Regions from separate parts of the Marinococcus sp. LNHM3E3-2.2 genome, predicted to be linked through region 2. Evidence: predicted binding sites of a transcription regulator. Region 2 holds the regulator's gene; the other holds the start of a gene.

Region 1 (5,465 bases), on a different contig from region 2:
CTGCGGCGAACCGGTGCCGGCGGCCGTGCTGTTTAATGCGGGCGATGACGTAAATAGCGGCATTTAATGCCAGGCCGATAAATAAAAGGTAATACAGATTTAATGTTAGTTCCATGACTCATCGATCTCCTCAACTACGTTCTGGTATGTATTCGTGCACCGGGACGTCTTTTCATATCACTTTACATGGTAACATGAACTTGAAAAAGGCGGTAGGAAAGATAAACCATGCCTGCATATGCTACACTTGCCGTAGAAGTTAGTGATGGAAGGAAGGAACAATTACGATGCAGATAGAAAAATACGAAGGCATGCCTCCAAGCGAAGTGCTTCAGGGTATCCTATATTTACACGCTCAGCTTTTTGAAAAAATGGAACCAATGTACCAGACTCTCGAACAGGCAGAGGCGTCTCTCGTGCAGGTAGCGCGGGAGGAAGGAAAGATACTCGGCTACGACATCAGCTACGCGAAAGATGACAGCGTATGGTACAGCTGGCTGAACGGAATGGAAGAAGCATTTGAAGATGACGGATGGAGAAGCCGTCTTGTCGGCAACGTTCTTATTCATGCCCGGGAGCAGGGATATGAGGTGGTGCAGACGAAGCTTGCCCACCGGTACCCGGAATTTATTGATATGCTGCAGGCCGCGGGCTTTCAGGTGAAAGAGGAGTTAACAGATGAACGCATCTGGCTTGAGAAAAAGCTGTGAAAAGGGACCGTTTCCGGTCTCTTTTTTTATAGGCAGAAATCACGTATCTTCGTATAGTGCCTTTTCAAATTTGCAGTAGTTCCGCATACTGATGAAAAAGAAAAAGGAGGAAATCATATGAAAAATATCGAAGCCGGACTGCTGATCCTCCGGGTCGTGACAGGCGTGATATTTTTAGCCCACGGAGCAGATAAATTACTGAACGGAATGGGTGACCAGGCTGCATCGTTTGGCAGCATGGGCATGCCGGAAGGCACGGCTTACGCTGTAGCAGTCATCGAAGCCGCGGGAGGAATTTTACTGATTCTAGGACTGCTGACGCGTGTCGTGGCGGGGCTGTTTGCACTCATTATGCTTGGAGCGATTGTAACGGTCAAATGGCAGCAGGGACTGATTGGGGGCTTTGAGCTTGATCTTATACTGATGGCTGCCTCTATTCATCTGGCACTTACTGGAAGCCGCATGCTTGCCTTGAAAAAACGAAAAAAGAAACGTTCTTTCTGAAGCAGTAAACGGCCTGCAGGGATAAACCCCTGCAGGCCGTTTACTGTTTATGCATTTTCATTTGACGTATAAGGCTCCATCTTTTTCCACTGCGTACGAATAGTGGACGAGGCCACGCCGTAGCGTTCGGCGATTTCTTTCTGGGTGCCGCCTCCTACTGCGTATTCAAGGGCTGCTGCCTGGGCTTCCGGCTTGCGGATAACAGGATTTTCCTGTTCACAAAAGCGTGCCCACAGCTCTGAAGCTGCAGCTGCTGCGTCTTTAGACAGCTGATCGGAGTTTTCGAGCGCCTCCACTACCTTCTGCTGGTCGTCGTTCAGGCCTGAAGTGGATGCCGCAGCGGTCTCTGTTGTATCGGCCGCAGCATCTGAACCTGTTTCAGACGGGGTGGTGGAGGTGCTATCTGCTTCCTGGTATTTTTCCTGAAGATCATCCTTAAGTGTGCGAAGCACGTCCGGCAGGTGATGCGTGATCCAGCCGGCTTTATCCGCTTCGTTATCCGGAACAGAGCCGGTAACACTTTTAATGACGTCATCGCCGAAGTCCGGATGAAACGGCAGCAGGCCGAGCATTGGATACCATTTGTCCTCCACAGGAACTAAAAAGGCAAGGAATACAATGTTTTCCTGCAGGTCGCGGAAAAAGGACAGTGGTTCAATGTGGTGAACTTCATCGCTCAACAGGTCAGTGACTTCGTACCAGTCGTCGGTCATTTTATTCAAACGAAATAATGACAGGTTATGCCCGGTCCAGTTGGAATAAAGCCGTTGAAGCCGCGGGTGCTGACTGTTCTGCTCTATCTGCTGATGGATATTCATCCATTCCCTGCGCTCATTGCCGTGCAGTAAAAAGTCGGCAAGCGCCAGGTTTTGGACAAATTTATGCCAGGCATAAGGGAAATAGTTCGGCCGGTAGACACGGCGGTAATAATGGCTGAAATCCTTCCGGCTGTCTTTGTTCGCAGCGGCTGCAAGATCCAGCTGTATGTTGGTTACTTCTTCAGTCGTATAAGCTGGCTGGTTGGCGGGATCGCCGCAGCATTTTTTGTATTTTTTACCGCTGCCGCAAGGACACGGGTCGTTACGTGAAATACTCATACATTCAGGCTCCTTCTCACTAGTATGTTACTATTCCTTCAAATTCTAACATACATTGCCCCGAAATGGGGAATCCGTGCGCTTCAGGGGGGTGGAGACGTGAAAAAACCCTTCGCAGTGGAAGGGCTGTATTTGTATAATAAGAGACCTGCTTAATTAGCCGCTTGGCCGTTCGCATTTTCCCATACGCTGCGGAGTGTCTCTGCGCTGTGGTGGAAGTCTTGGGCTTCCTCTTCATTCAGTGGCAGTTCGATCACTTCCCGTATTCCCTCGCGGTTAATGACGGCCGGTACACCGATGCATAGATTATTTTCTCCGTACTGGCCGTCAAGGTGGGCGCTGACGGTCAAAACGCTGTTTTCGTTTTTAAGAATCGCGTTTGTAATACGGGTGAGTCCCATTGCGATGCCATAGCTGGTGGCGCCCTTACGCTCAATGATCTCATAGGCAGCCCCGCGGACGTCTTTAATCATGCCTTTCATTTCCTTCACATTTTTGTTTTCTTTTTCATCTGCGAGTTCTACTGCGTTTCGGCCGCCGACGTTTGCCTGGCTCCAGACGGCAAGCGATGTGTCGCCGTGTTCACCAATGATATAGGCGTGGGCATTCTGGGCAGCGGTATCAAAATAGTCACTCAGCATAAACCGCAGGCGGGCGGTATCCAGAATTGTCCCGCTTCCAATGACCCGTTCTCTTGGAAGCCCGCTGAACTGCTGGGTGGCATACGTAAGAATATCCACAGGGTTAGTGGCGATAAGGAATATTCCGTCAAAGCCGTTATCCATCACCTGACCGACGATATTTTTAAATATAGCCGTGTTTTTGCCTACAAGATCGAGACGGCTTTCCCCGGGTTTTTGGTTGGCACCGGCAGTAATACAGACAATGTCGGCATCCCGGCAGTCTTCATAGGTGCCAAACCATGTTTTAGTAGGATGCGGGGCAAAGGCTTTACCGTGATTGAGATCCATCACGTCCCCTTCGGCCTTGCGTTCATCCAGATCGATGATCACGAGCTCCTCGACGACGCCCTGATTAATTAACGAAAATGCATAGCCGCTGCCGACAGCTCCGGCTCCGACAACAACAACCCGGTGGACGTGATTTCTTTTCATATATAAAATCCCCTTTCGAATATGAATCATGTGAATGAATGAGCAATCTTTATCTATTTATATTGTGCACCATTTCACAAAGTGATGCAAGCACAGAAAATATATAATTGTGAACAAATGATGAACTTACGTGTTGGGAGGAAATCGAAACGGGAAAGGAGCAGAAGAGGGGGAATGACTCGATGGAAAATGCGTTAAAATATGCGCTGCCGACAGCGTTGACGTGGGCAGTGATTGGTCTGCTCGCCGGTCTGAATCTCGACAGAGGATGGCTGTGGGTGCTTGCTTTTGTAGTTTTCGGATTTCTCGTCAGCTTTGTTACAGTGATAATTGCGCAGTGGATTATTTCTAAAATAAATATGTAATTAGCGGCGGAGAAATTAGGGAATGGTATATGTAAAGCTTATAAGCGAAAAGGAGCGTGCAAGCATGGAGGATATAAACGGCCGGAGACCGGTGATAGCTATTACTGGCGCTAGTGGATATATCGGAAGAAACCTGATGAAGGAACTGAAAAAGCACGCGGATATTATTGCTCTGTCGAGAAACATAGACACAAAAGAAAACGAGGAGCATGTAACATGGCGCTCGTGTGACTTATTTTCATTAAAAGACGCGGAACAGGCACTTGAAGGTGCAGATTACGCTTTATACTTAGTTCATTCGATGATGCCGACGTCCAAATTAACTCAGGGAAGCTTTGAAGATATGGACGTTATCCTTGCCGATAATTTCGCGCGTGCCGCCGAGCAGAAGCAGGTGAAGCAGGTCGTTTATTTGAGCGGCATTATTCCTGAAGCCGACCGCCTGTCCCGTCATTTAAGCAGCCGGCTGGAAGTAGAAAATATCCTGAAATCGTACCGGACGCCTGTGACTGCTATACGAGCGGGATTGATTGTCGGGCCACAGGGCTCCTCGTTTCCTATTCTCGCAAAGCTGGTAAAGCGGCTGCCGGTCATGATCCTTCCGAAATGGACGCAGACCAAGACCCATCCGATTGCGCTTGCCGACGTATTAAACAGTCTGCAAAAAAGTATCGGGGAAGAATCGCTCTACAACCGTTCCATCGATGTTGGAGGGCCGGACGTAATGACCTACCGGAAAATGATGAACATCACTTCAAAGGTGATGGGGAAAAAGCGTTACGCAGTCACCGTGCCGTTTTTCACCGTGCGCCTTTCAAGACTGTGGGTGAGTGTAACTACAGGGACGCCGAAAAGCCTGGTTTATCCGCTGATTGAAAGCCTGATCCATCCAATGGTGGCTGACCCTGCCAAAAGTGTGAAGGGCATCAGTGATGGAAAAATTCCTTTCCGGGAGGCGGCAGAAAACTCTCTGAAGGAAAGCAGGAAGGAGCAGTCCTCGATTCTGGCACGCCTGAAGCCGGCACCTGTCGAGCGGAATGTACGCTCTGTCCAGCGCGTCACCATCCCAAGTGGAAGAGACGCAGACTGGACGGCCCGTTATTATATAAAGTGGCTTCCGAAGCTTCTGCGCCCATTCGTAAAGGTGGAAACGACCGATCGCTACCAGTACGGCCTGCGGCCTGCCTTTATGAAAAGAACATTTCTCGAGCTCTCCTATTCCAAGGAGCGCAGTGAAGAAGACCGGGCGCTGTACTATATTACCGGTGGACTCCTTGCACAGGTAAATGAAGGAGAACGGGGCCGGCTGGAATTTCGTAAAATTCCTCACACGAACCAGTGCATTGTAGCGGTACATGATTATGTTCCGGCTATGCCATGGTACTTTTATCAATATACCCAGGCGTTTATTCATCTTTGGATCATGAACCGCTTTAAAGCACACCTTGAAAAAGATCAGTGGACGTTAAGGAGGTCCCGTCAGCTCCAGCCGGAGTCATAATTTTCCTCGTTTAGTTTCACCTTTTTTAAGGAACACGGAAAAGGATATGAGTAGTCTGCATACAGAAGGGAGACGGTGCCGTATGAGCACCAACCAGTTGATCCGTGACTATTTTGTCAATCACGCAGCGGAAATGGCGAATTCATGGTACGAAACGTTGGAGGAATCAGACA
Region 2 (5,465 bases):
CTTCGAGACATCATGCGGAATCCATCACCCAGGTAATGGAGCAGGCCCTCGAGGAAGCAGAAAGCACATTTTCTGATTTGTCCGCCGTGGCGGTAACGGAAGGCCCGGGACTTGTCGGGGCGCTTCTTGTCGGCGTGAACGCCGCAAAAGCGACAGCCTACGCGAAGGGGCTGCCGTTGATAGGCGTTCACCATATTGCGGGTCATATTCAGGCGACCCGGCTCGAGGCGGAGTGGGAGTACCCAGCTCTTGCCCTCGTTGTATCCGGCGGCCATACGGAGCTGGTGCTGATCAAAGAAGAAGGGGAGTATGATCTGCTCGGCCAGACAAGAGATGATGCCGTGGGAGAAGCATATGATAAAGTCGCACGTACTCTCGGCCTGCCGTATCCCGGCGGCCCGGAGCTCGACAAACTGGCTAAAACCGGAGCACCGACCGTACCGCTGCCTGTGGCGTGGCTTGAGGAAGGTTCGTATGATTTCAGCTTCAGCGGATTGAAATCAGCCGTCATGAATACACTCCATAATGCCCGCCAGCGTGGGGAAGAACTAGCTCCGGAAGACATTGCGTCAAGCTTTCAGCAGAGCGTCATTACCGTGCTGACGGAGAAAACGGCCCGAGCGGCAGAAGCCTGCGGAGCCAGACAGGTAATGGTAGTCGGAGGTGTGGCAGCCAACAGCGGTCTGCGGGCTGCGATGGAAGAAAAATTCAGAGAGAGCGGCGTAAAGCTGCAGATCCCGCCGCTTCATTTATGTACCGATAATGCAGCCATGATCGGAGCTGCCGCCTATATCAACTGGAAAAAGGGAAATTTTTCAGGCATGGATTTAAACGGGGTGCCCGGCCTGCCGCTTCATACGTAACAAAAAACCCGTGCTCTCTTTTGCAGAGAACACGGGTTTTGCTGTAACTAGGAACTGGATTCTTCGAGCTGCAGCTCTTCCCATTCCTCCATCAGCTGCTCTAGCTCGCCTCTCAGTTCATTGATTGAGGTCTGATAGCCGGCGGCCTTTTCATGGTCTTCGTATACGTCGGGCTCGAAAAGAGCTGCTTCCTGCTCCTCGACGAGCTGTTCCTTGGCTTCAATATCCTGTTCAATTTGCTCGATGCGGCGCTGCCGCTTGCGGGCCTCCCGCTTGGCTGCTTTGTCGTCTGCAAACGAGGATTTAGCCGCACCGGCATCCTCCTGCTTCGGTCCTTCACGCTCGGCCTGAAGCGCTGCTTTTTCCCGTTCTTCTTCTTTTTTGAACAAATAGTAATCATAATCCCCGATGTAGTTGCGGACGTCGCCGTCCCCCATTTCGAGAATGCGTGTTGCAATCCGGTTCAGAAAGTACCGGTCGTGGGAAACAAACAAAATTGTTCCCGGGTAATCAATCAGAGCGTCTTCGAGCACTTCCTTGCTGTCGAGATCGAGATGGTTGGTCGGCTCGTCAAGCAGTAGAAAATTCGACTTCTGCATCATCATTTTGGCGAGCGAGAGGCGCGCTTTTTCGCCGCCGCTAAGGTCGGACACCTGCTTCAGTACGTCTTCGCCGGTAAATAAAAACTGGCCGAGCACGGTACGAATATCCTTTTCGTTTTCGAGCGGATATTCATCCCACAGCTCCTGCAGGACGGTTTTGCCTGAATTCAGTTCGGCCTGCTGCTGGTCGTAATAGCCGAGATCTACTTTACTTCCGAGCTGAATATGCCCTTCATCCGGTTCAAAGTCTCCCTTGATCGTTTTTAAAAAGGTACTTTTCCCCGTCCCGTTTGGTCCAATCAGCGCAATGCTCTCACCGCGCTGGGCCCGGACATTTAAACGTTCGAACACAGGCGCTTTGTTGTCAAAACGAAAGGTGAGGTCTTCTGCTTTCAATACATCGTTGCCGCTCTGACGGTCGATGTCGAAGCGCAGAGTAGCGGATTTGCCGTCCCGCTGCGGTTTGTCGAGCTTATCCATTTTCTCGAGCTTTTTCCGCCGGCTCTGGGCCCGTTTTGTTGTAGATGCGCGTACGATGTTTTTCTGCACGAAGTCTTCAAGCTCAGAAATTTCCTTCTGCTGCTTTTCATAGGCCTGCATTTCCTGTTCAAACAGCTCGGCCCGTTTTTCCTGAAAGGCACTGTAGTTGCCGTAGAACAAACGGGCTTTCTTATGAATAATTTCGTATACCTTCGTTACGATCTGGTCCAGAAAGTACCGGTCGTGGGAAACGATCAGGACAGCCCCCGGATAACTGCTTAAATACTGCTCGAGCCAGCGCAGTGTATCCATATCAAGATGGTTGGTCGGCTCGTCAAGAATTAAGAGCTCCGGCTTGGCCAGGAGCAGCTTGCCGAGAGCAAGACGGGTCTTCTGGCCGCCGCTTAACGACTGCACCGGCGTGTCGAGAGAGAAGCTGCCAAAGCCAAGACCCGCCAGCACCGTGCGGATGTCGGACTCGTAGCGGTAGCCGCCGCGCGCTTCGAATTCCTGCTGGCGCTGGTCATAGTCGGCCATCAGCTTTTCATAGGCCCTGGCGTCGTCAATAATATCGGGCTCGGACATTTTCGATTCCATACGACGCAGCTCCGCTTCAGCTTTTTGCAGGTGGGTAAAAACATCAAGCATTTCATCCCACATCGTTTTATCACTGTTCAGGCCGGTATGCTGCTCAAGATACCCGAATGTCGTGCCCTTTGGCATCGTGATCGAACCGGAATCATACGAGGATTCACCGGCAAGAATTTTCAGGAGAGTGGATTTGCCGGCCCCGTTTTTGCCGACCAGGGCCACCCGCTCACCTTCCTTTACCTCGAGTTTTATTTGATCAAGTACGGTTTCTGCCCCAAAAGACTTGGTGACACCCGAACATTGAAGTAAAATCATATTTATATAGCTCCTTTAATAACAACTCTGATAGTATCAGTGTATCGTACTTTTCGGCGAAACGCGAAATAGGATACGTCTTGCTGCAGGTAAGCGTTTCGGTACGTTTTCATAGGGACGCATGCTATACTGTCTACAGACAATGACAATACATTTAGGTGGAAATAATTATGAATACAGACCAGCAAAAAATTCCGCAGGCAACCGCAAAGCGGCTGCCCCTATATTATCGATTTCTGGAAAGCCTGTATGCAACAGGCAAAACCCGCGTTTCTTCAACCGAATTGAGTGAGGCGGTCAAGGTGGATTCGGCAACAATCCGCCGGGATTTTTCATATTTCGGCGCGCTCGGCAAGAAAGGGTACGGCTACAATGTACAGTACCTGCTGTCGTTTTTCCGGACTACCCTGGACCAGGATGAGGCGACAGACGTCGTACTTCTCGGCGTCGGGAACCTCGGGAAGGCGCTGCTTCGCTACAATTTCTCCAAAAATGAAAACACCCGGATTGTGGCTGCATTTGATATCAATAAAGACATGGTGGGAGAGCAGATTGGAAATGTGCCGGTGTATCATACCGATGATCTGGCGGAGAAGCTTGAAGAGCATAACGTTTCCGTAGCAATGCTCACCGTGCCGTCCGCCGCCGCCCAGACGACTGGAGAAAAACTGGTGGAGGCAGGCATCAGCGGCATTCTGAACTTTACCCCGGCGCGCTTATCCGTCCCTGCGTCTGTACGCGTGCATCATATTGATCTTGCCATCGAGCTGCAGACGCTCGTGTACTTTCTGAAAAATTATCCGCTGGACAACGAATAGGCTGCCAGCAGGATACTTCATTTATACTGACCCATAAAAAAGGGACCAGCCAACATTCAGGCGGTCCCTTTTGCTATTTCTTCTTTTTCTGCTCCGACATGAGGCGCAGATAATTGAATCCCATTACGAGGTCGTAGGCGGCAAAGGCGGCGAGCAGAATGCTCCAGAACGACCAGGAGGACTCGCTGACGGAAAAGTACGTAAACATCAGCAGTACTCCGCCGAGCACAAAGTAAAAAAGGGCAGCGGTAGAAGCTTTCATATTACATCAACCCCTGAACAAGCAGAATAAGTGCACTCTCGGCTTCACGCATAATGCGTTCGATTTCATCCTGGAACAATACCTGAATACCGACCACAAATGCGTTCATGATGGAGTGGACGATTATCGGCACGATGATGCGGCCGGTTTTGACATACAAATAAGCGAACACAAAGCCGATCATAGTGTAAACGAGCAGGTGGGTGAAATCCAAATGCACAGCAGCAAATATCAGGGAGCTGATAATAGCGGCAATAAAAAAGTTTGTTCGTTTGTACAGCGAGCCGAATATAGCTTTACGGAACACCAGTTCTTCGAGAATCGGTCCGATCACAGCTACGATAATGACAAAGGCCGGCATGCTGTTAACAAGCTCAATGATCTGCGCCGTGTTTTCAGACGCCGTATCGATGCCGAGCAGGTTTTGTTCGATCAAACCGGCAACGATCTGACCGGCGTAGGCGAGGGCGAACCCGATAAAAATCCAGGCTACGGAATTCGGCCACGGCATTTTTGGCTTATTAAACGCAAGGCGCTGGCCTCTTTCAGGAATCAGTAGAATTAAAATAACAATCAAAGCGACGATAAAGCTCGCAAAAATCCAGAAGTACGAAGCCTGCTGCGCGGAATCAAAGCTGCCTACAGCCAAAAGGGCCGGGACGGCAACGATGCCCGAAAGCTGCATAAGTACATAAATAATAACAATGCTCCAGTAACGTGCGGCCATGGAAGGGGATCACTCCTAATCTCTCTCGGTTAAATCCAGTTTCGAACGCTCTAATTGTATCACAGGTACCTGCAGGAAGAATAAAGAGAGCGCTTGCGAATTTATGACAATTTTGAAATATAAGGTTAATAAAACGATTAGCAGGGAATGTGAATTCAGGTGCCATCAAGCGCTGGAGTGGGAAAAGGAAGAAAAAATTTTCGCTTCCCTCTTGCAAACAAAGCCCAGGTTGATTAATATAATAATTGGGTTTAGCACTCGAATCGAAAGAGTGCTAACAACAAATGTTGTTACTGTCGTTCCCGTTACATATAACGGACGATGAAAATATTCTAAGGAGGTTGTTTTCCTTGTTAAAGCCTTTAGGTGATCGACTCGTACTCGAACAGGTAGAATCAGAAGAAAAAACCGCTGGCGGTATTGTGCTGCCGGACTCCGCTCAGGAGAAACCACAGGAGGGACGCGTGGTTTCCGTAGGTGCCGGTGCTGTAAAAGACAACGGTGAACGCGTAGCGCCGGAAGTAAACGAAGGCGACATCGTCGTTTATTCGAAGTTTGCAGGCACAGAAGTGAAATACGACGGCAAAGATTATTTAATCGTTCGCGAAAGCGACATCCTCGCTGTAGTTCAGTAATCAGCTTCATTTCGAAATCATTATTACATTAGGAGGATTTCATCATGGCTAAAGATATTAAGTTTAGTGAAAACGGCCGCCGCGCGATGCTCCGCGGTGTCGACGAGCTCGCAAACGCTGTAAAAGTAACACTTGGACCGAAAGGCCGCAACGTTGTTCTGGAAAAAAAGTT

The links. The regulator Rex, encoded in region 2, represses fermentation and respiration genes when NADH is low (regulators of the CRP and FNR family bind a similar motif). The targets are predictions, from matches to a motif close to TTGTGAAATATTTCACAA.
Region 1: a site for Rex is predicted at 3,489-3,506, ahead of ACTRXF_RS04195 (L-lactate dehydrogenase). Genes of this name have one in related genera too.

What each region holds. Positions count from the first base shown of each region.
Region 1 covers NZ_JBQLIC010000002.1:320,441-325,905, forward strand. Annotated here, with positions in the region: gene ACTRXF_RS04175 (hypothetical protein) at 1-115, opposite strand, end outside; gene ACTRXF_RS04180 (hypothetical protein) at 288-710, shown strand; gene ACTRXF_RS04185 (DoxX family protein) at 828-1,214, shown strand; gene ACTRXF_RS04190 (SEC-C metal-binding domain-containing protein) at 1,262-2,311, opposite strand; gene ACTRXF_RS04195 (L-lactate dehydrogenase) at 2,464-3,426, opposite strand; gene ACTRXF_RS04200 (hypothetical protein) at 3,609-3,791, shown strand; gene ACTRXF_RS04205 (NAD(P)H-binding protein) at 3,856-5,292, shown strand; gene ACTRXF_RS04210 (STAS domain-containing protein) at 5,375-5,465, shown strand, end outside.
Region 2 covers NZ_JBQLIC010000022.1:5,906-11,370, forward strand. Annotated here, with positions in the region: gene tsaD (tRNA (adenosine(37)-N6)-threonylcarbamoyltransferase complex transferase subunit TsaD) at 1-863, shown strand, start outside; gene ACTRXF_RS15695 (ATP-binding cassette domain-containing protein) at 911-2,851, opposite strand; gene ACTRXF_RS15700 (redox-sensing transcriptional repressor Rex) at 3,022-3,669, shown strand; gene ACTRXF_RS15705 (DUF4305 domain-containing protein) at 3,743-3,931, opposite strand; gene ACTRXF_RS15710 (lysostaphin resistance A-like protein) at 3,933-4,658, opposite strand; gene groES (co-chaperone GroES) at 5,009-5,293, shown strand; gene groL (chaperonin GroEL) at 5,338-5,465, shown strand, end outside.